2 regions of the Streptomyces sp. NPDC052396 genome follow, and region 2 is predicted to be linked to the other one. Evidence: riboswitches for the same ligand, from Rfam matches in the RefSeq annotation. Region 2 holds a riboswitch; the other holds the start of a gene.

Region 1 (15,284 bases), on a different contig from region 2:
ATCGCTCCGGCGTCCAGCACCAGGCGCACCTTGGCGGCCCGGCCCTGCTCGTCCTTCTCCAGGACCTCGGCCTGCTTGACCTCCCCGGTCCACTCCGCGTAGTGGTCGAAGTCGGCGATCACCGCCATGACCTCGGCGGGGGTCGCCTCGATCGTGATGCTCGAGCTGGTGTGTTCCGCCATCTCCGTGGCTCCTCCGTACCGGTCCCGCCGCCTGTGTTCCGCTGTGTCCTGCCGCTGAAGGCTACCTCGCGGCGCGCCTCACCACTCCAGGGCCCAGGGAGTACCGGTCGAGGCGAAGTGGCCGACATTGACGCACTCGGTCGCGCCGATGCGCATCCGCCGGGCCAGCGGCTGGTGGACATGGCCGAACAGGGCGTACCTGGGGCGGGTGGCGTGGATGGCCGCCAGCAGGGCCTCACTGCCCCGCTCGAAGCGGCGGGCGACGGTGTCGTAACAGAGCTCGGGCACATCCGGCGGGATGTGCGAGCAGAGCACATCGACCTCGCCCAGCGCGGCCAGCTTGGCCGCGTAGGTCTCGTCGTCGATCTCGAAGGGGGTGCGCATCGGCGACTTCAGGCCACCGCCGACAAAGCCGAAGACCAGGCCGCCGATCTCCGCCCGCTCGCCGTCCAGCACCGTGGTGCCGGGGCGGGCGAACTCGGGCCAGAGGTGGGGGATGTCCACATTGCCGTAGGTGGCGTAGGTGGGGGTGGGGAAGGCGGCGAACAGCTCGGCGTACTGCTTGCGCACCGCCTGCTCCACGGCGGTGTCCCGGTCGATGCCCTGCCACAGGCCGCGGGCCAGCTCCCGGGCCTCGGCGAAGCGGCGGGCGGTGCGCAGTTCGACGATGCGGTCGGCGTTGGCGACCCCGAACAGCTCGGGGAAGATCCCGCGCGAGTGGTCGGCGTAGTCCAGGAAGAGCACCAGATCGCCCAGGCACACCAGGGCGTCCGCCCCCTCGCCGGCCCGGGCGAGGTCCTCGGCGTTGCCGTGCACATCGCTGACCACATGAACTCGCATGACCGGCACCCTAGGCGCTTGTCCGGACCTTCGGAAGGGCTGCGACCTGCGGTTACTTCCGGGTCACCAAGCGGAGAGGCTAGGGTTCGGGCAGTGGTCCCGGCTCGTGTGACGCGCAGAACATCTGGGCGTGACCCCTATTCGAAATCCATACTGGTGGGTAACGTCCGGGCCGTCCAATTCACCCCCGGCCTGATCATGGACCGCAGCCGACGCAGCGCCCCTCGACGACGCGGCGGCGCCGGCGCCCGACGAGGAGCAGCAGTCTTGCGCGAGTTCAGCCTTCCGGCTCTCTACGAGGTTCCGGCCGACGGCAACCTGACGGATCTCATCCGCCGGAACGCCTCGCTCCACCCGGATGTCGCCGTGATAGGGCGCAAGGTGGACGGCCGCTGGGAGGACGTCACCGCGGTGCAGTTCCTGGCCGAGGTCCGGGCGGCGGCCAAGGGACTGATGGCCTCGGGCGTCCAGCCGGGCGACCGGGTCGGCCTGCTGTCGCGCACCCGCTATGAGTGGGCGCTGCTGGACTTCGCCATCTGGAGCGCGGGCGGGGTGACCGTGCCGGTGTACGAGACCAGCTCCCCGGAGCAGATCCAGTGGATCCTCGGCGACTCCGGCGCGGTGGCCTGCCTGGTGGAGACCGGCACGCACCAGGAGGCGGTGGAGTCGGTACGCGACCGGCTGCCGGATCTCAAGCACCTGTGGCAGATCGACGACGGCGCCGTGGAGCAGCTGCGCACCGCGGGTGCGGAGCTGACCGACGAGGCGGTGGACAAGCGCAGCTCGCTGGCCGACGCCGACTCACCGGCCACCATCGTCTACACCTCCGGCACCACCGGCCGCCCCAAGGGCTGTCTGCTCACCCACCGCAACTTCTTCGCGGAGTGCGGCAACGCGGTGGAGCGGCTCAAGCCGCTGTTTGTCACCGGTGACTCCTCGGTGCTGCTCTTCCTGCCGGCCGCCCATGTCTTCGGACGGCTGGTGGAGGTGGGCGCGCTGCTGGCCCCCATCAAGCTGGGCATGGTCAGCGACATCAAGAACCTCACCGACGACCTGGCCGGCTTCCGTCCCACCCTGATGCTGGGTGTGCCCCGGGTCTTCGAGAAGGTCTACAACGGGGCGCGGGCCAAGGCCCAGGCGGACGGCAAGGGCAAGATCTTCGACAAGGCGGCGGAGACCGCCATCGCCTACAGCCGGGCGCTGGACACCGCGGAAGGCCCGTCCTTCGGTCTCAGGATCAAGCACAAGGTCTTCGACCGGCTGGTCTACGGCAAGCTGCGCGACGTACTGGGCGGCCGGGCCACCCACGCCATCTCCGGCGGCGCGCCGCTGGGCGAGCGGCTGGGCCACTTCTACCGGGGCATCGGCTTCACGGTGCTGGAGGGCTACGGGCTGACCGAGTCCTGCGCCGCGACCGCCTTCAACCCGGCCGACCGCCCCAAGATCGGCACCGTGGGGCAGCCGCTGCCCGGTTCGGTGATCCGCATCGCGGACGACGGGGAGGTGCTGCTGCACGGCGAGCACCTGTTCCCCCGCTACTGGAACAATGAGACGGCCACCGCCGAGGCGCTCTCCGAGGGCTGGTTCCACACCGGCGACCTGGGCACCCTCGACGAGGAGGGCTTCCTCACCATCACCGGGCGCAAGAAGGAGATCCTGGTCACCGCGGGCGGCAAGAACGTCGCCCCGGCGGTGATCGAGGACCGCATCCGGGCGCATGCGCTGATCGCCGAGTGCATGGTGGTCGGGGACGGGCGTCCCTTTGTGGGCGCGCTGGTCACCATCGACGAGGACTTCCTGCCGCGCTGGCTGAAGTCCCATGGCAAGCCGGAGGGGTTGACGGCGGCCGACCTGGTGGACGACGCCGAGCTGCTGGCCGACGTCCAGAAGGCGGTGGACGACGGCAACGCGGCGGTCTCCCAGGCGGAGTCGGTGCGCAAGTTCCGTATCCTGCCGACCCAGTTCACGGAGGCCTCCGGCCATGTCACGCCCTCGCTCAAGCTGAAGCGCAATGTTGTGGCGAAGGACTTCGCGAACGAGATCGAGGCGATCTACCAGCGCTGACCGGGGACTTGCCCCGTCAGGGGCGCGGGCGCGCCCCGTAAGGGGCGCGGGGAACTGCGCGACCAGCCACGGACGACCCGTAGCAAACCCACGAACCCCCGGTACGCACGGCGCCCCTTACGGGGCACGGCCAAGGAACTACAGCAGCTCGCGCAGCCGCTCCGCCAGCAGGTCCCAGCGCCAGGACCGTTCCACCCACTCGCGCCCGTGCTCGCCCATCCGGCGCCGCAGCTCGGGATCCAGCAGCAGGGTCACGATCCGGTCGGCGCACTCGGCCGACGAGCCGCCGCGCACTACATAGCCGGTCTCCCCCTCCAGCACCGCGTCCGGCGCCCCGCCCGAGTCCCCGGCCACCACCGGCAGCCCGGTGGCCGACGCCTCCAGGTAGACGATGCCCAGGCCCTCGACGTCCAGCCCGCCCCGGCGGGTCCGGCACGGCATGGCGAAGACATCGCCCGCGCCGTAGTGCGCGGGCAGCTCCTCCCAGGGCACGGCGCCGGTGAACCGGACCGCCCCGGCGACGCCCGACTCGGCGGCCAGCCGCCGCAGTTCCTTCTCGTACGGCCCGCCGCCGACTATCAGCAGCACCGCCTCCGGCACCGCGGCCAGCACCGCCGGCATCGCCCGGATCAGTGTGTCCTGGCCCTTGCGCGGCACCAGCCGGGAGACGCACACCACCACCGGCCGGTCCGCGAGTCCCAGCCGGGCGCGGATCGCGGCGCCGCCGGAGCCGGGGTGGAAGGTCTTCTCGTCCACACCGGGCGGGAGTTGGACCATGCGGCCCGCCGCCTCACCCGTCAGAGCGGTCGCGATCCGGGACCGGGTGTACTCCCCCAGATGGGTGAGGGTGTCGGTGCCCTCGCCGATGCGCCGCAGCAACTGCCGGGCGGCGGGCAGCTGGGCCCAGCCCGCCTCATGGCCATGGGTGGTCGCCACCAGCCGCTGGGCCCCGGCCCGGCGCAGCGCCGGGGCCATCAGCCCCAGCGGCGCGGCCGCCCCGAACCACACCGAGCCACAGCCGTGCCGGCGCAGCAGCGCCACCGCCTGGCGGGTCACCCGGGGCGTGGGCAGCAGCATCGTGGTCCGGTCGCGGATCACGGTGAAGGGCTGTTCGGCGTCGAACCGCTCGGTGGCCTCCCGCCCCTCGCGGCCGCGCTTCCAGGTGGAGGCATAGACAACGACCTTTTCCGGGTCCAGGCGCAGCGCCATGTTGTGCAGGAAGGCCTGGATGCCTCCGGGGCGCGGCGGGAAGTCGTTGGTGACGATCAGGGTCTTGTACATCGCCGCCGACAGTACCCGCTCGCCCCGGACGGTGCGGGCGCCACGTCGCGCATGTGCCGCGCGCGGGCCGGCCGGCCAGGCATCATGCCTTCCAGTGACGGCGTGGATACGGCGAGTACAGGCTGGTGAGATCTCGATGATGGCGAGCTCCAGGATGGGCTCTCGGCTGTGGCTGCCGATCGCGGTGTGGGCCCTTGGCAGGGCCTTTCTGCTGCTGTGCGTGTTCCGGGTGCTGGTCATGCCGGGTTCCGATGTCTCGGTCGACATCAAGGTGATCTACCAGGGCTGGTACGGGGTGCTGAGCACCGGCGTCTTCCCCTTCGACGACGTGACCTGGCAGTACCCGCCGGCCGCCGCGCTGGCGGTGCTGGCCCCGGGGATGCTGCCGTTCCTGGACTACGCCCCGGCCTTCTTCCTGGTGTGCTTCGCCGCGGACGCGGCCGTTTTCGGGATGCTGCTCTACGCGGTGCGCGATCCCCGGCGCTGTGTGAACGGGGTGTGGGTGTGGGTGGCCGGAGTGCCGCTGCTGGGTCCGATCGTCTACGCCCGCTATGACGTGATGGTCACCGCGGTGGCCGTGGCCGGCCTGCTGGCCCTGGGCCGCCGGGCCCGCCTGTCCGGGGCGCTGGCCGGATTCGGGGCGCTCCTGAAGATCTGGCCGGTGCTGCTGCTGGTGGGCGTGGAGCGCGGGCCGCGCACCCGCTCGGCCTGGACCTCGGCCCTGACCACCGCGGTGGCGCTGGCCATGCTGTTCGCGGCGGCCATGCCGGGGGCGCTGGCCTTCCTGACCTTCCAGCGGGACCGGGGCACCGAGGTGGAGTCCCTGGGGTCGCTGGTCTTCCATCTGGGGCGGCACTTCGGCTGGCACGGCCGGGCGCGGCTGCACTACGGGTCGGTGGAGTTCCTGGGGCGCCATGTGCACGCGGTGAGCGCGCTGGCCCTGCTGCTGAGCCTGGTGGCCTTCGGCTGGCTGGTGCTCTGGCGGATGCGGGCGCGCCGCTTCACTCCGTGCACGCCGTCGGACGCCGCCTTCACGGCGGTGCTGCTGTTCACCACCACCAGCCGGGTGATCAGCCCGCAGTATGTGATCTGGCTGATCGGCCTGGGTGCGGTGTGCGTGACCATGCGCAACAGCCGCCAGCGCCTGCCGGCCCTGCTGATGCTGCTGGCCGCGCCGCTGACCCAGCTGGAGTTCCCCATCTGGTTCCACCATGTGGTGGCCAGCGACAAGCTGGGCGTGGCCATCCTGACCCTGCGGAACGCGCTGCTGGTGGCGGCGACGGTGGTCTCCTGCGCCCGGCTCTGGCGCGAGACGGTCACCGAGGCCCAGCGCACGGACGAACCGGAGCCTCCGGCGGAGCGGGCGTCGGCGCTGGTCACCCCGTAACCGGGCGCAGTTCGCCGGTGGCGGAGGTCAGTAGGGCTCGGTGCCGCCGGCCGCCATGCCGCCGCTGTTGTCGCTGACCGTGCCGTAGGCACGCATGGTGTAGCCCTTGTCGTACAGCATGGGGGTGTAGCAGGAGTACGCGTTGAGCGAGGAGTTCCAGTTCAGGAGGGTGTTGGAGAAGCAGCTCTCCACCCGGTGGTCGTCCTGGTCGCGCTGGACGTGCAGGGTGCCGTGGTCGTTCACATAGTCCAGGATGCGTCCCCAGCCGGTGTGGCACTTATTGCTGTAGCGGAGCTGGATCTTGCCGACCAGCACATTGCCGGACGAGTAGAGATTGGTCTCCCGCACCGTGGTCGCGTCCGCGGCACACCCGGTCACCTGCGCGTCCGTACCGTCGTAGACATTGGCCGCGTAGGCCGTCCCGCCGCCCAGCAGCACGCCGGTGACGGACAGGGCGGCGGCCGAGGCGGCTATCGCCAACCCGCGCTTGATGGTGGCTGTGCTCATGTTTGATCCCTTTCGCTGCTTTCAGGCATCGATCAAGATCAAATCTAACCGGCGTCCGGTACATGCCAAAATCGGCCGTTCAGCGAAGGGCGGCCCGCACATAGTCGCGCCACCTCGCCGTGAACTCCCCCTCGTTGATGCCCAGTACATCCCGCATCGCCGCAGCGGAACCCCCTGCCCGATAGAAGGCGACCAACTTCGCTTCCCCCCACCGCTCCGCGATCATCCGGCACGCAAGCCATCCCCCCTCATAGGCCCGCGCCAGCGTCCCCGCTTCCCCGGTGAACCCGAAATCGCCATTGGCGGGCAGCCGTTCCGGCACCGCGCCCGAAGCCACCGCCCGGGCCAGTTCCGGCGCGAGCTCCCGGGCCGAACGACCCGTTCCCCGGTACGCCGTCCAGTCCGCGAACCCCTCCGAGAGCCACAGCGGTGTGGCCCCGGAGGTCCGCTCGCGGGTCGCCACATGAGCCGTCTCATGGGTGAGCACCACCTGCCGCCCGAAGTCCGACAGCCCCCCGTACGCCTCCGGGTTGACCACCACCCGGTCCGCCGGTGCCGCCCCGGCGCCCCCGGCCTCCCCGCTGGTGACCGCCGCGATCCCCCGGTAGTTGGCGGCCGGCGACCCGAGCAGTTCTCCCATCCGGTCCAGCGAGGCGGGCATCTCCACCACCACCCGGCCCGGCCAGTCCCGGGTCTTCCAGGCGTCGGCCACCCGGGGCACCGCCCGGTCCGCCAGCCGGGCCAGGGCGCGCAGCCGGGTGTCGTCCTGGCCCACGCCCAGCACCAGGCTGTGCTCGCCGCGCACCACCGCGACCGGGCCCTGGTCCCACAACTGCCGGGCGCCCTGGGCGGTGTCCTGCCCGGCCAGGTACCAGTGCCCGTCCCGGCGCACCGCGGTCAGCCGTAGGGCGGCGGCGACCGGAGCGGTGTCATAGCCGGTCAGCCGGTAGCGCAGCTCGGCCTCGACGGCCACCCGGTGGCCGTCCCCCGGCAGCGGGGCGAAGCCGCCCACCCGCTTGAGCCGGTAGTCCCAGGAGGACAGCGGCACCCGCGCCAGGTTGGCGAACACCCGGCCCTGCTCGGCCCGGTACTCGCCGGCCCGGGGATCCACCGCCGCCAGATAGCCGCGCTCGTCCCGACCGCGTACCGCCGCCGCCCATCCGTCGAGCAGCCGCCCTACCGCGGTCCGGTCACCGCCCGTGTCCCCGCCGGAGCCGGCGGAGCCGCCGGCCCCGCAGCCCGTCGCGGCGAGCAGCACAAGCAGCGCCGCCACCAGGCGGCCGCACCGCGTCCGGCCATTCACGCCCCGCATCGTACGAGGCGGGCGTACGAGGCGGACGGACGGCCCGGCCGGTCAGGGCCGGGTGACCGAGGAGATCGGCATCATGTCCGCCCGGTCGTAGCGCACCCGCGCCCCGGGGTAGGGCGCGTGCACCACCTGCCCATTGCCCACGTACATGCCCACATGGCTGGCGTCATCCCGGTAGATGACCAGGTCGCCGGGCCGGGCCTCGGCCAGCGACACATGGCGTCCGGCGTTGCGCTGCGCCTGTGAGGTGCGCGGCAGGCCCACGCCCGCCCGGCCGTAGGCCCACTGCATCAGCCCGGAGCAGTCGAAGGCGCCGGGCCCGGTGGCACCCCAGGAGTACGGGGAGCCGACGGCGGAGCGGGCGGCCCGCACGGCGGCGGCGCCGCGTGCCGAGGCGGCCAGGGAGGCGAGGCCGGTCAGGCCGGAGCGGCCCGGCAGCGCCAGGTCCGGCCGGGAAGAGGAGCCGGAGCGGGAGGCCCGCCCGTACTCCTCCCGCTCCGGCTGGGGCAGCGAGTTCAGCAGCCGCTGGGCGGCGGCCAGCTTGCGCTCCACTTCACGCTTGTGCCGCTGTACGGCCCGCCGGTTGTCCTCCAGCTCCTCCAGCGAGCGGGCGGCCTCCGCGCGTTCCTGGCGCAGGGAGCGCTGGGCGTCCTGGAGCCGGCGGAGTTCCCCGGCCTGCCGGCCGCTGACCCGGTCCAGGGCGGCGGCCCGGTCCAGGTAGCCGTCCGGGTCGGAGGAGAGCAGCAGCTCGATGGCCGGGTCCACGGCCCCGGACCGGTACTGGGCGGCGGCGAACATGCCGAGGGCGTTGCGCATCCGGTTGACCTTCTCCTGGCCGCGGGCGACCCGGTCGGCGGCCTCCTCGACCTTCCGCCGCAGGGTTCCGGCGCGCTCGTCGGCGGCGTTGAACTTCTCGGTGGCCCGCTCCGCCTCCTCGTAGAGCCGGTCGATCCGGGCCCGGACCGCGCCGGCCGGGTCGCCGGGGGCGGCGCCCGCCGGTCCCGCCGTGAGGGCTGCCGCCGCGGTGGCCATGGCGGCGGACAGAACAGTGACCCGGACGGTCCGGTGGAGACCGGACTGCGCGGGCCGGCGATGGAACGCCACGGGCTGCCGCACTCCTTCCTGCTGGTGCGGCGCCCTGCCGCCCGGACGGGCGGACCAGGCCGGGGCCGCGCGCGCCAGACAGTAGCGGTGCGCTCACACCGGGTTCAAAGACCGTCCCACCGGGGTCACCCGGAGAAAGCCCGGCGCCCCGCCGACAGACGCAGGTCATCGGCGGGGCGTGAGGTCAGAAAGGTGTCCCGGGATTCGCCCGATCGGGCGGGCGTGGCACGGCTCGACGCGGGCCGGGCGGGACGGGAGGAGGCGGTCAGCCCACCCGGACGCCGAACTGGAACGGCATATTGCCCATGGACTCATAGCGCACCACGGCCCCGGTGTGCGGGGCGTGCAGCACCATGCCATTGCCCGCGTAGAGGCCGACATGGTGCAGGTCCCCGAAGAACAGCACCAGGTCGCCGGGTTGCAGCTGGCTCGGGTCGCCGATACGGGTGCCGTAGTTGGCCTGCTCCTCGGAGGTGCGCGGGATGTCGACGCCGGCCTGGGCATACGCCCAGGAGGTCAGCCCGGAGCAGTCGAAGGAGCCGGGGCCGGTGGCGCCGTACACATAGGGGGTGCCGAGCTTGGACTGGGCGGCGGCCAGCGCCGCGGCGGCCCGGCCCGAGCTGGGAGCCTGCTTGCCCAGGTCCGGCTTGCTCTGGCCGTCGGAGCCATTGGAGCCGTTCTTGCCGCTCTCCTGCCGCTCGACGTCAGCGCGGTCCTGGGCGTCCAGGGAGTTGAGCAGGTCACGTGCGTCCGAGAGCTTGCCCTGGACCTCGGTCTTCTGGTCGGCCAGCGCCTTGCGGGTGGAGTCCAGGTCGGCCAGCTTGCCGGTGGCCTCTTCCCGCTGCTGCTTGAGCTGGCGCTGCTTGGCGGCTATGAGCTTGAGCGTCTCGGCCTGCTTGCCGGTGACCTGGTCCAGGGTGGACACCCGGTCCAGATAGCTGTCCGGGTCGGAGGAGAGCAGCAGCTGCAGCGAGGGGTCCACCGAGCCGGAGCGGTACTGAGCGGTGGCCACCGAACCCAGGCTGTCCCGCAGCTTGTTGAGCTCGTCCTGGCCACGGGCGACCTGGTCCTGGATCTCGCCGACCTGCTTCTCCAGCTTGGCCTGCTTCTCCTTGGCGCCGTTGTACTTCTCGGTCGCCTGCTCGGCCTCGTCATAGAGCTTGTCGACCTTGGCCTTGACCTCGGTCTTGGAGGGCTTGGGGTCGGCGTGCGCGGCCTGCGAGGAAAGGGCGACGGCCGCGGCGGCGGTCGCGGTGAGCACGGTCACCCGAGTACGGCCCGGCTGCTTGGGACGACGGTGGGACGCCACGGAGTCGCGCTCCTTCACTCTCAAAGAACGGCACCCGCACGGCATTCCGAATGGATGACCACCGCGTGCGGGTTCGAGGCCCGACCTTAGTAAGCCCTCAGTGATCGGTTCAAATCCCCTTACTAAAAAACCGACTCAGGAGCCCATCCTTTACCAAGCGGCAACGGTCAGTAGCGGCCAGTCGACGCTCAGGTACGGGCAAGTCGCTTGAGCAGCAAGGCCGATGCCACCGGCCGCGCCCCCGCCTTGGCCACTCCGTCCGCCACCTCACGGTCGGTGGAGACCACCACCACCGGACGGCCCGGCGGCTCCGCGCGCACCAGTTGACGGATCAGCTCGTCCGCGGTCACCCCCGGCTTGCTGAACAGCACCCGTACCCCGCGCGGCGGCGCCAGCAGCACCGGCGCCGCCAGCTCGGCTCCGTCGAAGACACAGGTGACCTCGGCGCCGCTCTGCGCGGCCAGCATCGCCAGCCCGCCCAGCAGCCGCAGCCGCTGCTTGTCCAGCGGCATGGTGGGATAGCCGGTCTTGGTCACGTTGTAGCCGTCCACCACCAGATGAGCCTGGGGCAGCGCCAACAGCTGGTCCAGCAGCGCCGGATCGGTCTCCGACAGCGCCCGGGCCGCGATGTCCTTGGGTGTCATCCGCCCCGGCTCCACCGCCTCCACCAGATCCGCCGGATGCACCGAGGCGGGCGGCAGGGCCAGTTCCCGGCGCAGGCCCTGGGCCGCGTCCAGCACCGTGTCCAGCAGCAGCCGCAGCCGCATGTCCTCCACGCTGCGCCCCTCGCGCACCGCCCGCCGGCTCGCCTCCAGGGCCGACTCGGCCTCCGCCAGCCGCGCCTTGACCCGCCGGGTCTCCCCCAGCGCCGCCGCCAGCTCCGCGGATGTCTCCGAGCGCAGCGACTCCAGCTCCGCCTGCGTCCTGCGCAGCGCCGCCTCGCCGCGCCGCACATCGCTGAGCGCACCGCGCAGCTTGCGCTGGGCCGCCTCCGACTCCCGCCGCGCCGCCTCCAGTTCACCCCGGAAGCGCTCGGCCTCGCCCCGCGCCTGGGCCTGCGCCTCGGCCAACTCCTCGCGCAGCCTGCGCAACTCGCGCTGCGCCTCCTCACCGGCCCGCTCGGCGCTGGCCCGCTGCGCCTCCTCACCGGCGGCGGTCACCAGCTTCACCCAGCCCGGCGGGCGCAGGACGAAGGCCATGGCCGCCACGTCCTCCGGGTCGGCCGCGGCCGGCGGCGTACCGGCGTCCAGCGCCTCGGCCAGCTCGGAGCCCATCTCATGCAGCCGGGCCGAGATCCGCTGCCGGAAGGCGGTGTCGCCCTCCACCGCGGCGGCCATGGCATTGCCCGCGAACTTGGCCCGGCGGCTGGGGGTGAAGCGGGCGTACTGCCGCAGCGAGGAGGGCAGTTCGGCCACGGTCAGTCCGCCGAAGGCCTCGGCGACCAGGGTGATGACCCGCCGCCGGATGCCCTCGGGCAGCGGGCGTTCCAGCGCCTCGGCGACACCGTCGGCGTCACCGGCCGCCGCGGAAGGATCCGGCGCGCCGGTCCCACCCGTCGGCTGGGAAACGCTCATGGTGTTCGTCCGTCCTGTTCATCGGCTACGGGGTGCTGTCCGTAACCCTACGGCCTGCTGTCCCCGCGGCGGGGCGCCTCCCGGACCACCCGGCGAGGCTCTCCGCCCGGCTTGCCCGGGTACGCCATGATCTGCCCCATGATCGCAAAAGCGGGCCGGACGGGCCGGGCCGGGACCCCCTGGGTCACCTACGCCCTGCTCGGCACCTGCTGCGTGGTCTTCCTGCTCGGCCCGGCCTCCGGCTTCACCCCCGGCCATGGCACCGGGACCGGGCTGCTCGCCGCGCGGACCGCCTGCTTCGCACGCTGGGGCGTGGTGCCGGAGCGGCTGTGGCACGGCCCGGCCATCGCCTGGTTCACCCCGCTGACCGCCCTGTTCGTCCATGGCAACTGGCTGCACCTGCTGGGCAATATGCTCTTCCTCCATGTCTTCGGCGCGATGACCGAGCAGCGCCTGGGCCGTGCCGCCTTCGCCCTGGGCTACCTGATCACCGGCTATCTGGCCCTGCTGGGCTACGCGGCCGCGCACGCCGGCTCCGGGCAGCCGCTGATCGGCGCCTCCGGCGCCATCTCCGGCGTACTGGGCGCGTTCCTCCGTCTCTTTCCCCGGGCCAGGGTGACCAGCCTCTTCCCCTTCCTGTTCTTTGTGCCGCTGCGCTTTCCCGCCTGGGTGGTGCTGCCGTTCTGGTTCGCGCTCCAGTGGACCGGCGCGGGCGGCTCCACGGACCGGCCCCAGGTGGCCTATCTGGCCCATGTGATCGGCTTCTCGCTGGGCTTCGGGCTCGCCTGGGGGTGCGGTGCGCCTGCGGTTAGAGTGAGGGACGCAGTCCGGTCCACCGAAGGAGACAACGCGCCATGATCACTTCGATCGTGCTCATCAAGACCGACGCGGACCGGATCCCCGAAATCGCCGAGCGGATCGCCGCCATCGAGGGCGTCAGCGAGGTCTACTCGGTGACCGGTGCGTACGACCTGATCGCCATGGTGCGGGTGGCCCGGCATGACGATCTGGCGGACGTCATCCCGGGCCGGATCAGCAAGGTGGAGGGGGTCGCCTCCACCGAGACCCATATCGCCTTCCGTACGTACTCGCAGCACGATCTGGAGGCGGCGTTCGCCATCGGGCTGGAGAGTTAGGGCGCCCCGGAAGGGGCGCGGGGCGTCCGCGTCATGCGGCTCAGCCCGCCAACTCCCGTACCGCCCGCAGGAACCGCTCCACATGCTCGTCCGGCGTCCCGGCGCCCAGGCTGACGCGCACCGCGTTGAGCGACCCCCCGCACTCCTCCGGGTCACGGCCCAGCAGCACCCGCACCAGCGGGTGGGCGCAGAACAGGCCGTCCCGCACCCCGATGCCATAGCCGTCGGACAGCGCCGCCGCGAAGCGGGCGCTGTCCCAGCCCGCCACCACAAAGGAGATCACCCCCACCCGGGGCGCGGCATCGCCGAACAGGGAGAGCACCCTGACCCGGGGCAGCCCGGCCAGTTCCGCCCGGACCCGGGCCACCAGTGCCTGCTCGCGCTCCACCAGGGCGTCGAAGCCGGCCTCGGTGAGCGCCTTGCAGGCCGCCGCGATGGCATGGGCGCCGATCACATTGGGCGAGCCCGCCTCATGCCGGGCGGCACCCTGCTGCCACTCCACCCGCACCCCGCCCCGCTCGTCCCGCACCACCCGGCGGCTGGCGCCGCCACCGGCCAGATAGGGCTCGGCCTCCCCCAGCCAGTCGGCCCGCCCGGCCAGCACCCCGGCACCGAAGGGGGCATAGAGCTTGTGCCCGGAGAAGGCCACCCAGTCCACGTCCAACTCCCCGATGTGCACCGGGTGGTGGGGGGCCAGCTGGGCCGCGTCCAGCACGATCCGCGCCCCGTGCGCATGGGCCGCGGCGGCCAACTCCCGTACCGGCCACAGCTCTCCGGTCACATTGGAGGCGCCGGTGACACAGACCAAGGCGGGCCCGTGGGGTTCGCGGGCGGCCAGTGCCCGTTCCAGGACGTCCACCGCCTCCCGCGGGCCGCGCGGCGCCGGCAGCCAGCTGACCTCGATGTCATCCCGCCGCCCCCAGGGCAGCAGCGCGGCATGGTGCTCGGTCTCGAAGACGAACACCCGGGTGCGCCAAGGCAGCGCGGCGGCAAGGAGGTTGAGCGAGTCGGTGGTGGAGCGGGTGAACACCAGCTGGTCGTCCGGGCGGCAGCCGAGGAACTCCGCCACCGTGCGGCGGCTGTTCTCGAACAGCTCGGTGGACAACCGGGAGAGGTAGCCCGCGCCCCGGTGCACACTGCCGTAGTACGGGGCGTAGGCGGCGACCTCGTCCCACACCCGCTGCAGGACCGGCGCGCTGGCCGCGTAGTCCAGCGCCGCGTAGGTCACCTCGCTCCCGTCGGCCAGCGGCACCCGGACATCCCGGCCGAGCACGGGCAGTGGAGCGGAGACAGTGGCGGAAATGGGCATGGCGAACTCCCGTAAGAGGCAAGCGAAGAGAAAGCGTGAAGGGTGCGCGGAAGAGGGGCTCGAAGAGCCCTAGCGCATTCGCTGGTTCACGGAAGGTCTCCCTCGACGACCAGGATCCCTGGCGAGGGATCCGCGCTTGCCGCAGACCTCGCTGCCTGCGGCCCGGTCATCACCCGGGGCACCCCGCCACGGACGGAGGGTTGCCGGACAGCGGGCCGGGGCCTGTATCGCTGTCACTCGTGACCTTGCGGGGAGTATGCCACAGGCTTCGCGGGGGGCGCCAAGGGTCTGTCCATATGCCGGGCACCCGGCGGGCCATCACCGCGCCGGGTGCCTCGGTCGCACGTCAACTGCGGGCCGTCCGTAGCTGGTCGCGCTCACGCGGCGGAGCCGCATCATGCGGCCGCCCCGCGCCCCTGACGGGGCGCTACCCGTTGCTGGCCGCCACCCAGCGCTCCAGCACGCCCCGCGCCGCACCGGAGTCAAGGGAGTGCGCGGCCAGCTCCATACCCGCCGCGATCTGCGCCGCCAGCGGCGCGTCCGTGGGCGCCAACGCCACCAGCGCGGCCGCCGAGTTGAGCAGTACCGCGTCCCGTACCGGCCCCGGTTCCCCGGCCAGCAGCCGGCGGGCCACATCCGCGTTGTACGAGGCATCGGCGCCCCGCAGCGCCTCCACCGGCACCAGCTCGATGCCCACCTCGCGCGGGTCGAAGGCCTCCTCGCGGACCCGGCCGTCGCGGACCATCCACACCCGGGAGGTGGCGGTGGTGGTCAGCTCGTCCAGCCCGTCGTCGCCCCGGAACACCAGCGCGGAGGAGCCCCGTTCGGCCAGCACCCCGGCCAGGATCGGCGCCATCCGGGCGTCCGCCACCCCGGTCGCCTGGGCCTTCACCCGGGCCGGGTTGGTCAGCGGGCCCAGCACATTGAAGGTGGTGCGCACCCCCAACTCCCGCCGGGCCGCGGCCACATGGCGCAGTGCCGGGTGGAAGTTCACCGCGAAGCAGAAGGTGATCCCGGCCTCCCGGGCCACCTCGGCCACCCGGCCCGGGCTCAGGTCCAGATTGACGCCCAGCTTCTCCAGGACGTCCGAGGCCCCGCTGGCCGAGGAGGCCGCCCGGCTGCCGTGCTTGACCACCTTGGCACCGGTGCCGGCCACCACGATGGCGGACATGGTGGAGATATTGACGGTCTTGGCGCCGTCGCCGCCGGTGCCCACGATGTCCACGCTGGGGCCGGGCACCTCGATCAGCCGGGCGTGCCGGTACATCGCCCGGACCAGCCC
Region 2 (15,284 bases):
CTCCGCCACGGTCCTGGCTCTGCTGGCCCTCACCGCCCACTACGCCGTCGCGGCGGTGCTGGTCGCGGTGCTGCTGGGCGTCACCGCCTTCACCACCGCCCCCGCGCTCAACGCCCGCATGTTCAATGTGGCGGACGCCGCCCCCACCCTGGCCGGGGCGACCACCACCGCGGCCTTCAACATCGGTAACACGGTGGGCCCTTGGCTGGGCGGCCTGGTGATCAGCGCCGGCTGGGGCTACCCGGCGGTGGCCTGGACGGCCTGCGGCCTGGCGGTGCTGGCCCTGGCCATCGAGGCACTGGCCGCCCGGCTGGGCGGCGCGGCGGGCACCTCACGAGTGGTGGCCCGCGGCGAGCGCCAGCCGACGGCCGTACGGGCCGCGCGGGAGGACTGAGGGGGCGCCCCCTCAGGGGCGCGGAGAAGCCCTGATAGGCGGCTCCGTCGCGTGGGCGCGACCAGCCACGAACAGCCCGCCCCCAAAACGCCACCGCGGCACAAGAGAGCCGACCGCCTCGCGGGAAGCGCCCGCACCCCAACACCCGCCCGTCCATCCGGCCGCACCACTCAGCGCCGGGCCGGCCGGCCCCTCTCCGCCGAGCCCGAGGGGCGGGCGTCCGACGCCCCCGCCGCGCCCGAGCGCCGCGGCACCGTACCCCGCGGGCTGCTCAGGAGTCCGAGAATCGCGGCCGTTCCGAGGGTCATCACAGCGATGGGGCGCATGAAATACCTCTTCTTCGGATTACCGGGTCATCGGAGCCGACACCTCCACGGCTGCCCCGCCCCGACCGCCGCATGCGCCCCGTCACCCTCCGTGCGGATGTTCGGCGGCCCCATCCGGAACCCCACCCGGCACCCGCCCCGGCCCCCTTTTGGGACGCCGCAGCCCCGCCTGGCGCAGCAGCCGCACCAGCTCCCGGCTGCCGGCCTCGACGGCGCCCAGCCGCACCGCGTCCGGGTACGCATCCGCCGGCACGTCGTAGTGGTCGCGGTCGAAGGCCCGGGCGGGCGCGCCCAGCCGGGCGGCGAAGGCGTGCAGTTCCTCGAAGCTCTGGTCGCTGATCAGGTGCGACCACATCCGGCCGTGCCCGGGCCAGACCGGCGGGTCGATATAGAGGGCCACGGGAGGGCCGCCCGGGCCGCTCAGCCGCCCAGCACCGAGGCCAGCGCGCCCACCCGCGCCACCAGCACCGCCTGCTTGGTGCAGGCCCAGCGGGGATCGGGGCCCAGCTCCGGCTCGACCTCCAGGGCGTGCACATCGCCCGAGGCGCACACCGGGCACAGCGGCCAGCGGCCGTAGCGGTCCAGCAGCGCGTCCTGAACGTCCTGCGCCACCAGCCCCACCAGGAACTCGGCACCCTCCGGCCACTGCTCGACCCACCAGCGGCGGCCCGCCACGGCGTCCTCGACCAGCGAGACCACATCGGGTTCCGCCACGCCTCCGGCGGACAGATCGGCCAGGACCATGGCCCGCGCCGTGTGCAGCGCCTGTTCGAGCTCCATGGGAACCATTGTCAGGGACAACGGCGCTTGACGGCGCCCGGAGGCGAAAATACCTTCCAAGGGTGAGCAGCCGACTGAAGGAAACTTTCAGCGTTCCCCGGCCCGCCGCCCTGGCCGCCAAGGTCCGCACCCTCGCCCCCGGCATGACCCGCTCCATGCAGCGCGTCGCCGACGCCCTGCTGGACGATCCGGCGGCCTCGGCCGCGCTCACCGTCACCGGCCTGGCCGAGCGCACCGGCACCAGCGAGGCCACCGTGGTGCGCACCGCCCGGGTGCTGGGCTACCCCGGCTACCGCGACCTGCGCCTGGCCCTGGCCGCCCTGGCCGCCGAACAGGCGGCCGGCCGGGCACCCGTGGTCACCGCCGACATCTCCGTGGACGACCCAATGGCCCGCGTGGTCGCCAAGCTCGCCCAGGAGGAGACCCAGTGCCTGGCCGACACCGCCGCCGCCCTGGACACCGCCCAGCTGGAGTCGGCCGCCGCCGCGCTGGCCGCCGCCCGCCGGACCGATGTCTACGGCGTCGGCGCCTCCAACCTGGTCGGCCAGGACCTGGTGCAGAAGCTGCTGCGCATCGGCCTGATCGCGCACGCCCCCGCCGACCCCCACCTGGCCGTCACCAACGCGGTCCAGCTGCGGCCCGGTGATGTGGCCATAGCCATCACCCACTCCGGGCGCACCACCGATGTCATCGAACCGCTGCGGGCGGCCTTCGAGCGCGGCGCCACCACCATCGCGGTCACCGGCCGCCCGGACAGTGAGATCACCCAGTACGCCGACCTGGTGCTGACCACCTCCACGGCCCGGGAGAGCGAGCTGCGCCCGGCCGCCATGGCCAGCCGCACCAGCCAACTCCTGGTGGTGGACTGCCTGTTCATCGGGGTCGCCCAGCGCACCTACGAGCGGGCGGCACCCGCGCTGGCCGCCTCCTACGAGGCGCTGGTCCACCGCCACGACCCGCGCACCGGCCGGTAGCGCCATGACCTCCCCCGCCGCCGACACCCTGCGCACCGAGCTGGCCGCCCTGGCCACCGAGGCCGTCCGCCCCGGGCTGGCCGGGATCGACCGGCTGCCCACCCTGGCCATCGCCACCCTCATGAACGGCGAGGATGCCACCGTGGCCGGCGCGGTGGCCGCCCAACTCCCGTCCATAGCAGCCGCCATCGACGCCATCAGCGCCCGGATGTCCGATGGCGGCCGGCTGGTCTACGCGGGCGCCGGCACCGCCGGGCGACTGGGCGTGCTGGACGCCAGCGAGTGCCCGCCCACCTTCAACACCCGGCCGGAGCAGGTCCTCGGGCTGATCGCGGGCGGGCCCACGGCCCTGGTCAGCGCCGTCGAGGGGGCCGAGGACGACCCCGGGCGGGCCGAGGCCGACCTCGCCGCACTGGGCATCGGGCCGCCGGACACGGTGGTGGGCGTCTCCGCCTCCGGCCGTACCCCCTACGCCGTGGCGGCGGTCCGCCACGCCCGCCGGGCCGGGGCGCTCACCATCGGGCTGGCCGGCAACGCCGGTTCACCGCTGGGCGCGGCCGCGGAACACGCCATCGAGGTGGTCTGCGGACCCGAACTCATCGCCGGTTCCACCCGGTTGAAGGCCGGCACCGCGCAGAAGCTGGTGCTCAATATGCTCTCCACCATCACCATGATCCGGCTGGGCAAGACCTACGGCAATCTGATGGTGGACCTCCGCGCCTCCAACGACAAACTGCGCGCCCGCTCCCGGCAGATCGTCTCGCTGGCCACCGGTGCGCCGGACCCGGAGATCGAGCAGGCGCTCACCGCCACCGGCGGCGAGGTCAAGGCGGCCATCCTGGTGCTGCTGGCCGGAGTGGACGGACCGGAGGCCGCCCGCCTGCTGGAGCGGGCCGACGGCCATCTGCGCCGGGCGCTGGCCATCGCGCGGCCCGGTCACACGCCGCCGGACACCACCTAGCCGGGCCCATGCCGCGCTACCGCACACCGAGGGGGGCCGCCGGCTCGCGGAGGACCCATGAACGACCCGCAGGACCCCCATCGCACCGCCGCCGCGCTGCTGCCCCTGCTGGGCGGCGCGGCGAACATCGCCTCCCTGGCGCACTGTATGACCCGGCTGCGGCCGGTGGTCCACGACCCGGCCCTGGTCCGGGCCGATGAACTCCGGGCGCTGCCCGGGGTGTTGGGCGTGGTCGACGGCGGCGGTGCGTACCAGGTGGTGCTGGGCCCCGGCACCGCGGCCCGGACCGCCGCCGCCCTGGACCGCCTGGTCGCGGACGCCCGGACGGCCACCGAGGAGCGGCCGGAGCCGGGTCCCGCCCAGGGCTCCCCGCCCGGCGGGCGTACCCTGCGCCGGATCGCCCAGGTCTTTGTCCCGCTGATCCCGGCCCTGGTGGGCTGCGGCCTGGTCGCCGCCCTGGCCGGGACGCTGGGCAACCTGGGCTGGGCGCCCTCGCTGGCCCCGGCGCTCACCGCCGTCTCCTCCGGCTTTATGTCGCTGATCGCGGTGTTCGTGGGCTGGCAGACGGCCCGGGAGTTCGGCGGAACTCCGGTGCTGGGCGGGGCGGTTGCCGCCGTGATCGTCTGCCCCGCGGTGGCCCGGGCGCACCCCTTCGGCACCACCCTGGCGCCCGGCCAGGGCGGAGTGCTGGGCGCGCTGGCCGCGGCCCTGCTGGCGGTGTGGGTGGAGCGGGCCTGCCGCCGTCTGGTGCCCCGGGCGCTGGATGCGCTGCTCACCCCGGCGCTGACCGTCCTGCTGCCGGGCCTGGCCACGGTCTATGGGCTGATGTACGCGGCGGGCGAACTCTCCCTGGCGCTGGGCCACTTCACCGACCGGCTGCTGTCCGGCGGCGGCGCGGCCGCGGGCTTTGTGCTGGGCGGGCTGTTCCTGCCGATGGTGATGCTGGGGCTGCACCAGGCGCTGATCCCCGTCCACGCCACACTGATCGCCCAGCAGGGGCAGACCACCCTGCTGCCGCTGCTCGCCATGGCGGGCGCTGGCCAGGTGGGCGCCGCGCTGGCGGTCTACCTCCGGCTGGCCCGCGACCATCCGGAGATCCGCCGCACGGTGCGCTCCGCGCTCCCGGCGGGCCTGATGGGCATCGGTGAACCGCTGGTCTACGGCGTCTCGTTGCCCTTGGGCCGCCCCTTTGTCACCGCCTGTGTGGGCGGGGCGTTCGGCGGCGGCTTCCTGGGGCTGCTGGGCCAGTGGGGCGAACCGATCGGCGCCCGGGCCATCGGGCCCTCGGGCTGGGCCCTGTTCCCCCTGCTCAGCGGTGGCGGGCAGGGGCCGGCGCAGGCGATGGCGGTGTACGGGGCGGGGCTGCTGGTGGGGTACGCGGCCGGGTTCGCGGCGACATATGCCTTCGGGTGCCGGGGCGTGCAGGGCGCCCCTTACCGGGCGCCGGAAACGCCCGAGGGCGGTACCCCGTGATGGGGTACCGCCCTCGGTACGTACCGACTGAACAGCCGAGCGAAGCGAGTTCGCTCAGAAGTCCATGTCACCGCCCGGCATGCCGCCCGGAGCGGCCGCGGCGGCCTTCTCCGGCTTGTCGGCGATGACGGCCTCGGTGGTGAGGAAGAGCGCCGCGATGGAGGCGGCGTTCTGCAGCGCGGAACGGGTGACCTTGGCCGGGTCGATGATGCCCTCGGCGATCATGTCCACGTACTCGCCGGTCGCGGCGTTGAGGCCGTGGCCGACGGCCAGGTTGCGGACCTTCTCCACCACGACGCCGCCCTCGAGACCACCGTTGACGGCGATCTGCTTCAGCGGGGCCTCCAGGGCCAGCTTGACGGCGTTGGCACCGGTGGCCTCGTCGCCCTCGAGCTCCAGCTTCTCGAAGACCGCGGACGCCTGGAGCAGGGCCACGCCACCACCGGCGACGATGCCCTCCTCGACGGCGGCCTTGGCGTTGCGCACCGCGTCCTCGATGCGGTGCTTGCGCTCCTTGAGCTCGACCTCGGTGGCGGCACCGGCCTTGATGACGGCCACGCCGCCGGCCAGCTTCGCCAGACGCTCCTGGAGCTTCTCGCGGTCGTAGTCCGAGTCGCTGTTCTCGATCTCGGCGCGGATCTGGTTGACGCGGCCCTGGACCTGGTCGCTGTCACCGGCACCGTCGACGATGGTGGTCTCGTCCTTGGTGATGACGACCTTGCGGGCGCGGCCGAGCAGGTCGAGACCGGCGTTCTCCAGCTTGAGGCCGACCTCCTCGGAGATGACCGTGCCGCCGGTGAGGATGGCAATGTCACCCAGCATGGCCTTGCGGCGGTCGCCGAAGCCCGGGGCCTTGACGGCGACGGACTTGAAGGTGCCGCGGATCTTGTTGACCACCAGGGTCGACAGGGCCTCGCCCTCGACGTCCTCGGCGATGATCAGCAGCGGCTTGCCGGACTGCATGACCTTCTCCAGCAGCGGGAGCAGGTCCTTCACCGAGGAGATCTTGGAGTTGACGATCAGGATGTACGGGTCCTCGAGAGAGGCCTCCATACGCTCCATGTCGGTGGCGAAGTACGCCGAGATGTAGCCCTTGTCGAAGCGCATACCCTCGGTGAGCTCCAGCTCCAGACCGAAGGTCTGGGACTCCTCGACGGTGATGACGCCTTCCTTGCCGACCTTGTCCATGGCCTCGGCGATCAGCTCGCCGATCTGGGTGTCGGCGGCGGAGATGGAGGCGGTGGAGGCGATCTGCTCCTTGGTCTCGACCTCCTTGGCCTGGTCGAGCAGGGCGCCGGAGACAGCCTCGACGGCCTTCTCGATGCCGCGCTTCAGGGCCATCGGGTTGGCGCCGGCGGCCACGTTGCGCAGGCCCTCGCGGACCAGTGCCTGGGCGAGGACGGTCGCGGTCGTCGTGCCGTCACCGGCGACGTCGTCCGTCTTCTTCGCGACCTCCTTGACCAGCTCGGCGCCGATCTTCTCGTACGGGTCCTCGAGCTCGATCTCCTTGGCGATGGAAACACCATCGTTGGTGATCGTGGGGGCGCCCCACTTCTTCTCGAGGACGACGTTCCGGCCCTTGGGGCCGAGGGTGACCTTGACGGCGTCGGCGAGCTGGTTCATCCCGCGCTCGAGACCGCGCCGTGCCTCCTCGTCGAACGCGATGATCTTGGCCATGTGAAGTGGTCCTCCCAGGACTGGGGTGGAGTGCTCCGGACCGCTCTGGCGCCCGCGACGGACGGCCCGCGGGCCCGGCGGTTCCTTGCCCCGCCTGACGCGCCGACCTCACCGACGGTCCAAATCTGTCACTCTCACTTGGAGAGTGCTAAGCCCAATCATTAGCACTCGGGGTAGGTGAGTGCAAGCCACTCGGGGATATCTCCGGGGCGCCGTCCGGGGTGCGCGCGGGTACACGAAGGGCCCGCACCCCATGGGTGCGGGCCCTCGCTCGAGCCTGATGACCGGGTGGTCGATGCGCCGCGGTCAGGCGGTCACCTTCACCATGTCCGCCTGAGGCCCCTTCTGGCCCTGCGAGATCTCGAACTCGACCCGCTGCCCCTCCTCGAGGGTGCGGTAGCCGTCCATCTGAATCGCGCTGTAGTGGACGAAAACATCCGCACCACCGTCGACCGCGATGAAGCCGTAGCCCTTCTCCGCGTTGAACCACTTGACGGTGCCCTGAGCCATGCCTAACTCCCCTATTACTGGCCCTTGCACAGGACCGCACTTCGCGGACCCGGGTCAGACCTCACCCCCGAGAGGTTGGGGGTGTGCGCCGGAACGCGTCGACCGCGGCTGAATGTATCTGTACGGATGCCGTCCGCAACAGGTCAGACGGACGAGAAATCCCATGGCAACCCAAGGCTAATAACCGGCCAACTCGGGGTGAGCCAGGGCAAGTCGGGCCGGGCATACCCGGCCAACCCGACAAATCGCTCGCGTATTTCTCGCGCAACTTGACGAGTTCTCATATGCGTTCGGCACTGACACCGATGGGGGAACGCCCCAACTGTATCGCGCTTCAACAGCCGGAATCGCCCCGTCCGTTTAACGGGCGGGGCGATTCCGGTATCCGTGCAGGAAGGTTGCGAAACTTGTCGGCTGTTCCTCAGCCGCGGGCCCGGCTGTTCCTCAGCCGCCGGCCACCGCCGGGATGATGGAGACACCCGCGCCGTCCGGGATCACCGCCCCCAGGCCGCCCTCGAAGCGGACGTCGTCGTCATTGACGTAGACATTGACGAAGCGCCGCAACGTGCCGCTGTCGTCCAGGACTCGGGCCGCGATGCCGGGGTGGTTGCGCTCCAGGTCGTCGATCACCTCGGCCAGGGTGGCGCCCTGCGCCGGCACCTCGGCCTGCCCGCCGGTGTAGGTGCGCAGGATGGTGGGAATGCGGACGGTCACGCTCATGGGGTTCTCACCTTCGGTGGATGTCGGTGGTCAACTTCCGGGTGGTGCCCGGTGATACGGCGGAGCCGGACGCTCACAGGCCCGCGGCGCGGAACGCCTCGACGCTGGGGCGGATCACCGCCGTCGGCCCCGCGGCCACGGCGTCCAGCGTCTTGAGACCGTCGCCCGTGTTCAGCACCACCGTGGTCAGCGAGGGGTCCAGCACGCCGGCCGCGATCAGCTTGCGGGTGACGCCCACCGTCACCCCGCCCGCGGTCTCCGCGAAGATCCCCTCCGTGCGGGCCAGCAGCCGGATGGCGTCCACGATCTCCGGGTCGGTGACATCCTCCACCGCACCGCCGGTGCGCCGGGCGATGTCCAGCACATAGGGCCCGTCCGCCGGGTTGCCGATGGCCAGCGACTTGGCGATGGTGTCCGGCCGTACCGGCCGCACCACATCCAGCCCGTCCTTGAAGGCCCGGGCCACCGGGGAACAGCCCTCGGCCTGGGCGCCGAAGATCCGGTACGGCCGGTCCTCGACCAGTCCCAGCGCGATCAGCTCCCGCAAGCCCTTGTCGATTTTGGTGAGTTGGGAACCGGAGGCGATGGGCACCACGATCTGGTCCGGCAGCCGCCAGCCCAGCTGCTCGCAGATCTCGTACGCCAGGGTCTTGGAGCCCTCGGCGTAGTAGGGGCGCAGATTGACGTTGACAAAGCCCCAGCCCTCCCCCAGCGGGTCGCCGATGAGCTCGGAACAGAAGCGGTTCACCTCGTCATAGGTGCCCTCAATGCCCACCAGGTCGCCGCCGTAGACGGCGGCCATCACCACCTTGCCCGCCTCCAGGTCATGCGGGATGAAGACACAGGAGCGCAGCCCCGCCCGCGCGGCGGCGGCGCCGACCGCGCCCGCCAGATTGCCGGTCGAGGAGCAGGACAGGGTGGTGAAGCCGAAGGCGCGGGCGGCCTCCACGGCGATGGCCACCACCCGGTCCTTGAAGGAGTGGGTGGGGTTGCCGGAGTCGTCCTTGACGAACAGGCCGCCGGTGACGCCGAGTTCGCGCGCCAGGTTGTCGGCCCTGACCAGCTTGGTGAAGCCGGGGTTGAGGTTGGGCCGGTCCGCCACATCGGCGGGGACGGGAAGGAGGGGGGCGTAGCGCCAGATGCTGGCGGGGCCCGCCTCGATCCGGCGCCTCAGCTCCGCACCGCGAAGACCGGTCGAGTAGGCCACCTCCAGCGGCCCGAAGCAGGCCGCGCAGGCGAACACCGGCCCCAGCGGAACGCGCTCGCCGCACTCGCGGCAGGACAGCGCCACGGCGGGGCCCAGGGAGACGGAAGAGGGTGCGACGGTATGCGCAGCAGCCATGACAGGCGAGGCCCTTTCTCCTCATCTTCCTCATGGCGAACCTCGCCATGAGACGGAATTGGCACCTTCCCCGCCGGGAGCCTCGCGCTGTCTGCGGAGACCGGCTGGAGGGTTGCCGGGGCTTCAACGGGCCGTGTCCCTCTGCCCCTCTGGATGAGCGGTATGGCACTGGGCGGGGCCCAGGCGTTTATGCGTGCGGCGACCCCCGACATAGGACGGGGTTCCGCGTTGTTCAAGACTGTATCGGAAGGCCATGGCCGTGTTCAGGGCCGTCCGTAAGGCGAGACGCATCACACAACGAGGAGTCATTCACGTGCTGGAAGAGGTGGAGCGCTGGCTCGCCCGGCGGTCCTGGTCCGTCACAGACCGTCCGCTCGACCGGCTCCTCGCCGCCAAACGCGAGACCGGCAGCACGGTCAGCGTGGTGCTGCCCGCACTGAACGAGGAGGCGACGGTCGGGGAGATCGTCGCCGAGATCCGCCGGGCGCTGATGACCGAGGCGGTGCCCCTGGTGGACGAGCTGGTGGTGCTGGACTCCGGTTCCACCGACCGCACCTCCGAGGTGGCCGCGGCCGCCGGGGCGCGGGTGGTGCACCGGGATTCGGTGCTGCCCCGGCTGCCCGCGCTGCCCGGCAAGGGTGAGGTGCTGTGGCGGTCGCTGCTGGTGACCTCCGGTGACATCGTGTGCTTCATCGACGCCGACCTGCGGGACTTCTCGGCGGACTTTGTCTCCGGGATCGTGGGGCCGCTGCTGACCGATCCCGGGGTGGAGTTCGTCAAGGCGATGTACGACCGCCCCCTGGGCGAGGCCGTGGGCCAGGGCGGCCGGGTGACCGAGCTGGTGGCCCGTCCACTGCTCAATCTGCACTGGCCGCAGCTGGCCGGCTTTGTCCAGCCGCTGGGCGGGGAGTACGCGGCCCGCCGCTCGCTGCTGGAGCGGCTGCCGTTCCCGGTGGGGTACGGGGTGGAGCTGGGGCTGCTGGTGGACGCGCTGCACACCGTGGGCCTGGACGCGCTGGCCCAGGTGGACGTGGGCGTGCGCAAGCACCGTCATCAGGACGGCCGGGCCCTCGGCCGGATGGCGGCCGCGATCTACCGCACCGCCCAGCTGCGGCTCGCCCGGCCGCCCCTGGTACGTCCGGTTCTGACCCAGTTCGAAAGGACGGCGGAAGGCTTCGTTCCACGCACTTATGCGGTGGACACCGAGGAGCGTCCGCCGATGGCCGAGGTCCCCGAGTACGCCCGGCATCGCGCGGCCTAAGCGTACGTTTGAGCGGATGGCGGGGCGGCAAGGCTCGCGTCATGGTCACTGAGCACCGGCCCTCGGCCCCGATCGTCGTCGCCTCCAACCGGGGCCCGGTCTCCTACCACGTGCGGGAGGACGGTTCGCTGGCCGCGGGCCGGGGCGGCGGCGGGCTGGTCTCCGGCCTGAGCGCCATCGGCCCGGAGTCGGGGGCGGTATGGGTGTGCGCGGCCCTGGGCGAGGGCGATCGCCTGGCGGCCCGCCGCTCGGGCGGCAGACTCGACGCCGCCGACACCGGCGGCCACCGGGTGCGGATGCTGGACATCGCGCCGGACACCTTCGCCGCCGCGTACAACGGCGTCGCCAACTCGGTGTTGTGGTTTGTCCATCACCTGCTCTACCAGACGCCCCTGGAGCCCGTCTTCGACGACGCCTTCCGCGCCCAGTGGGCCGCCTACGAGGCGTACAACGCCGCCTTCGCCGAGGCGCTGGCCGAGGAGGCCGCGCCGGAGGCGGTGGTGCTGGTGCAGGACTACCACCTGACGCTGGTGCCGGGGCTGCTCCGCGCGCTGCGGCCGGACCTGCGGACCGGGCACTTCTCGCACACCCCCTGGGCGCCGCCGGACTACTACCGGCTGCTGCCGGACGATGTCGCCCGGCAGGTGCTGTCCGGCATCCTGGGCGGCGACCGGGCGGCCTTCCTGACCCGGCGCTGGGCCCAGTCCTTCGCGGACTGCTGTGAGCAGGTGCTGGGGGCGGAGACCGAACGGGAGAACGGCATCGCCACCGCGGTGCGCTTCGAGGGCCGTACCACCCGGCTGGGGGTGCACGGCCTGGGCACGGACGGGGAGTTCCTGCGAGAGCGGGCGCACCGGGCGGATGTCGAGGAGCGGATGGCGGCGCTGCGCGCCCGGACCGGCGGGCGCCGGACGATTGTGCGGGTGGACCGCACCGAGCTGTCCAAGAACATCGTGCGCGGCCTGCTCGCCTTCCGGCGGCTGCTCCAGGAGCGGCCGGAGTGGCGGGGGCAGGTGGTGCATATCGCCTTCGCCTATCCCTCCCGGCAGGACCTGGCCGTCTACCGGGACTACACGGCCACCGTGGAGCGGGTCGCCCGGGAGATCAACGCCGAGTTCGGCGGCGCCGGTTGGCAGCCGGTGGACCTGCATGTCAAGGATGACTTCGCCCGCTCGCTGGCGGCGTACCGGATGGCGGACGTGGCCCTGGTCAACCCGATCCGGGATGGAATGAACCTGGTGGCCAAGGAGGTTCCGGTGGTCTCCGACGCCGGCTGTGTGCTGGTGCTGTCCCGTGAGGCGGGTGCGGCGGCGGAGCTGGGCGAGGATGCGCTGCTGGTCAATCCCTACGATGTGGAGGCCACCGCCCGGGCGCTGCACCGGGCGCTGCTGATGGACCCGGCCGAACGGGCCGAGCGCTGCAAGCGGTTGGCGGCGGCGGCCACCGCGCTGCCGCCGGCCCGGTGGTTCATGGACCAGCTGACGGCCCTGCAGCGGATCTAGTGCGCCGGAGCGCACGGCGCTCGCCCGGCGCGGGCCGTGCGCGGCCCCGCTTCGGGGCCCCGGCTGGACGGCCCCGCGCACGGGTAATCATGGTGCCATGTCACTTGCTCCCCGTTGGGCCGCACTTGCGGCCGCCTCGGTGACGGTTCTCGCCCTCACCGCCACCGGCTGTTCCTCCGATTCCGGCAAGAAGTCCGACGCCAAGTCGGATACCAAGGGCTCCTCCTCGGCCTCCGCCAACGGCAAGGCCTCGCCCGGTTCCTCGTCCTCGTCCGGCGCGGTGCCGGTGGGGGCCGGCCCGCAGACCAAGTACGCCGTGCAGCAGCAGCCCGCCGCGGGCAGCTGCTCCTATCACTACACCGCGGACAAGCAGCCGCTGCCCGACCCCAAGTGCACCCCGGGCGCCACCAACCCCAAGGTCACCCAGGCCACCATCAAGGAGACCATCTGCAAGGCCGGTTACACCAAGGACATCCGGCCGCCGGTGGGCGTCACCGGCAAGGAGAAGACCGCCAACGCGGCCTCCTACGGCTACAAGGGCCCGATGCGGGACGCCGAGTACGACCACCTCATCAGCCTTCAGCTGGGCGGGGACCCCAATGACCCGCGCAATCTGTGGGTGGAGCCGCCGTCGCCCGGTCACAAGGACGGCGCCGGCCCCAACAACCCCAAGGACGTGGTGGAGACCAAGCTGAAGACCGCGATCTGCTCCGGCAAGGCCCAACTGGCCGATGTCCAGCGGGCCATAGCGCATGACTGGACCACCGCGCTGGCCGGCCTGGGCATCAAGGACGACGGCAAGAAGGCGGTGGCCAAGGACCCGGACGACGACTGACCGTCAGCCCAGCCGCTCCGCCAGGGCGGTCAGCAGGCCCACCACCCCGGACGGCCCGTCGACCACCAGGTCGGCCCGGGCGGCCAGTTCGGCGACCTCGGCGCTGCCGCTGCACACCAGGACCCCGGCCACTCCTTCGGTGCGCAGCCGCTCCACGGCGGCGAAGGCGGCGAGGTCGCCGAGGTCGTCGCCGGCGTAGAGCACACAGCCGGCTCCGGTCTCCCGGACGTACTCGGCCAGCGCCACGCCCTTGTCGACGCCCGGCGGGCGCAGCTCCACCACCAGCCGTCCGGGCTCGGTGATCAGCCCATGGCGGTGGGCGAGTTCGGTGAGCGGACCCAGCAGGGCCTGGAAGGCGCCCTGCGGGTCGGCCGCGCGGCGGGTATGGACGGCGATGGCGCGGCTCTTGTCCTCGACCCAAGTACCCTGCCAGGCACCGGATTCGTCGAGCACTCCGGGCAGTTCGGCCTGGACCCCGGCCACTCCGGGGTGCGGGGCCGGGGCCCGTAGGGTGCCGGTGGCGGCGTCCCACCGCTCGGCGCCGTACTGGCCCAGCACCACCAGGCGCTCCAGGCCCGGCACCGAGGCGAAGCCGCCATAGCGCACCGCGACCCCGGCCGCCCGGCCGGTGATCACGGCGACGGAGCCCAGGTGCGGGGCGAGCCGGGCCAGGGCCGGCACGGCCGCGGGGTGGGCCCGGGCCTGTTCGGGATCGGGCACGATCTCGGCGAGCGTGCCATCGAAGTCCAGTGCCAGCACGGCCCGTTCGGGCCGCTTCAGCAGTGCGGCCAGGCCGTCGCGGCCGGCCTGGGTGACGGGTTCCGGGAGAGGGTGGCTGCCCATGCCCCGACCCTACCGATTTCCCGGGCTCCCCGGGGACTCAACGGCGCTCTCGGCGGGCGTCCCGCAGGCGCCGCAGCCGGTTGACGGTGACCGGGTCGTGGGCCAGCGCCCGGGGATCGTCCAGCAGGGCGTTGAGCAGCTGGTAGTAGCGGGTCGGCGTGATGCCCAGCCGCTCCCGGACGGCCCGTTCCTTGGCTCCCGGCCCCGGCCAGGACTCCCGCTCCAGGGCGAGCACGGCGCGGTCCCGCGCGGAGAGCGCGTGCCCGCCCTCCGCCGTGCCGTCCTGGTCCGTACCGCCCTGGTCCATGCCGCCCAGGTTAACGGGGCCCCTCCACCGACTGTGCCTGCGTCTGGATCTCGCTGAGCACGCCCATCGGGTCGCCGCCCGGCTGCACCGCCTGGCCGACCTTCTCCTTGATCGCCTTGCTGACCTTGGCCCAGGAGGTCTTGTTGGCCGGGTAGAACACGGCGTTCTGCAGCGGCTCCAGGAAGGGCAGCAGCTTCTTGTTCTGGCCGTCCTTGTGCATCTGGTCGGAGGCGGACTGGGTCACCGGCAGCAGGCCGTACTGGCTGGTGAAGTCCAGCACGGTCTGGGTTCCGTAGACGGAGTCCAGGAACTGGCCTATCTCCTTGCGGTGGCCGTGCTGCTTGAAGGCCATCAGCCAGTCGGCCACACCCATGGTCGACTTGGCCTTGCCGCTGATACCGGGCAGCTGCGCCATGCCGTACTTGATGCCGCCGGCCTCGGCCTGCTGCATCAGGCTGGGGTGGCCGTTGAGCATGCCGACCTGGCCCTTGCAGAAGGCGTCGAAGACGTCCTGGCGGTTGGTGCGGGCCGGGTCGGCGCCGGTCAGCTTCTTGCCCACCAGTTCGTCGCGCAGCCAGGTGAACGCCTGGACGTTCTCATGCGAGTTGATCACATAGTCGTCGTTCTTGTCGGTGTAGCCGCCGTCGGCACCCAGCATCCACAGCAGGGTCTCGGCGGGCGCCTCCTCGGGGCCCAGCGGCAGCCCGAAGGGCATCTTCACGCCCACGGCCTTGAGCTTGATGGCGGCGGCCTGCAGCTCGTCCCAGCTCTGCGGGGCGCGCAGCACGCCGGCCTTCTCGAAGAGCGTCTTGTTGTAGAAGAGCAGCCGGGTGGAGGAGACAAAGGGCAGGCCGTACTGCATCCGGTGCACATCGCCGGCGGCGGCGATGGAGTCGATGAAGTCGGCCTGGGTGGGGACGGACAGCAGCTGGTCGGCGCTGTAGAGCTTGCCCGCGGCGGCGAAGTCGGCGTAGGCGCCGATCTGCGCGATGTCCGGGGCGTTGCCGGCGGCGACCATGTCGGCGACCCGCTTGTCCACCTCGGTCCAGCTGTAGACCTCGACCGAGACCTTCACGCCCTTGTGGTCGCCCTCGAAGGTACGGGCCACCGAGTCCCAGTACCGCTTGGAGCTGTTGGCGGGCTTGCCGTCGCCGTACTCCGCCGCGACCAGGGTGATCGTCTTGCTACCGCCCGCTCCGCTGCCGCACCCCGCCAGAGCCGGCGCCATCGCCGCCGTGGCGGCACCAGCCGCCGTCAGACCCAAGAAACGCCGCCGCTGCACTTGCTTTCCGCCCTCGTGATCGGTGAGAAATCCATTCGGATGGAGTTCGGATCGAGACCGCCATCCCTGACGGGAGACCGCCATCTCTTCCGCGCCA

What was found. Region 2 has a riboswitch for S-adenosylmethionine ahead of thrC (threonine synthase). Riboswitches for the same ligand answer to the same signal wherever they lie in the genome.
Region 1: linked by a shared signal. The riboswitch ahead of ACIHFE_RS03335 (aminotransferase class V-fold PLP-dependent enzyme) and the one ahead of thrC (threonine synthase) in region 2 are both predicted to bind S-adenosylmethionine.

What each region holds. Positions count from the first base shown of each region.
Region 1 is NZ_JBIUAW010000001.1:672,356-687,639, reverse strand. It holds gene ACIHFE_RS03395 (SRPBCC family protein) at 1-182, opposite strand, end outside; gene ACIHFE_RS03390 (metallophosphoesterase) at 261-1,022, opposite strand; gene ACIHFE_RS03385 (AMP-dependent synthetase/ligase) at 1,290-3,086, shown strand; gene ACIHFE_RS03380 (glycosyltransferase family 4 protein) at 3,225-4,367, opposite strand; gene ACIHFE_RS03375 (glycosyltransferase 87 family protein) at 4,504-5,754, shown strand; gene ACIHFE_RS03370 (DUF2690 domain-containing protein) at 5,782-6,261, opposite strand; gene ACIHFE_RS03365 (hypothetical protein) at 6,341-7,573, opposite strand; gene ACIHFE_RS03360 (NlpC/P60 family protein) at 7,616-8,674, opposite strand; gene ACIHFE_RS03355 (NlpC/P60 family protein) at 8,940-9,983, opposite strand; gene ACIHFE_RS03350 (NYN domain-containing protein) at 10,172-11,557, opposite strand; gene ACIHFE_RS03345 (rhomboid family intramembrane serine protease) at 11,684-12,415, shown strand; gene ACIHFE_RS03340 (Lrp/AsnC family transcriptional regulator) at 12,412-12,693, shown strand; gene ACIHFE_RS03335 (aminotransferase class V-fold PLP-dependent enzyme) at 12,734-14,002, opposite strand; SAM riboswitch class IV at 14,130-14,247, opposite strand; gene trpD (anthranilate phosphoribosyltransferase) at 14,430-15,284, opposite strand, start outside.
Region 2 is NZ_JBIUAW010000006.1:130,636-145,919, reverse strand. It holds gene ACIHFE_RS17255 (Cmx/CmrA family chloramphenicol efflux MFS transporter) at 1-394, shown strand, start outside; gene ACIHFE_RS17250 (DUF4031 domain-containing protein) at 803-1,120, opposite strand; gene ACIHFE_RS17245 (hypothetical protein) at 1,141-1,500, opposite strand; gene ACIHFE_RS17240 (MurR/RpiR family transcriptional regulator) at 1,563-2,474, shown strand; gene murQ (N-acetylmuramic acid 6-phosphate etherase) at 2,479-3,435, shown strand; gene ACIHFE_RS17230 (PTS transporter subunit EIIC) at 3,493-4,908, shown strand; gene groL (chaperonin GroEL) at 4,963-6,585, opposite strand; gene ACIHFE_RS17220 (cold-shock protein) at 6,892-7,095, opposite strand; gene ACIHFE_RS17215 (MoaD/ThiS family protein) at 7,540-7,815, opposite strand; gene thrC (threonine synthase) at 7,889-9,157, opposite strand; SAM riboswitch class I at 9,176-9,317, opposite strand; gene ACIHFE_RS17205 (glucosyl-3-phosphoglycerate synthase) at 9,471-10,418, shown strand; gene ACIHFE_RS17200 (trehalose-6-phosphate synthase) at 10,460-11,920, shown strand; gene ACIHFE_RS17195 (hypothetical protein) at 12,018-12,755, shown strand; gene otsB (trehalose-phosphatase) at 12,759-13,598, opposite strand; gene ACIHFE_RS17185 (DUF3263 domain-containing protein) at 13,636-13,905, opposite strand; gene ACIHFE_RS17180 (extracellular solute-binding protein) at 13,916-15,133, opposite strand.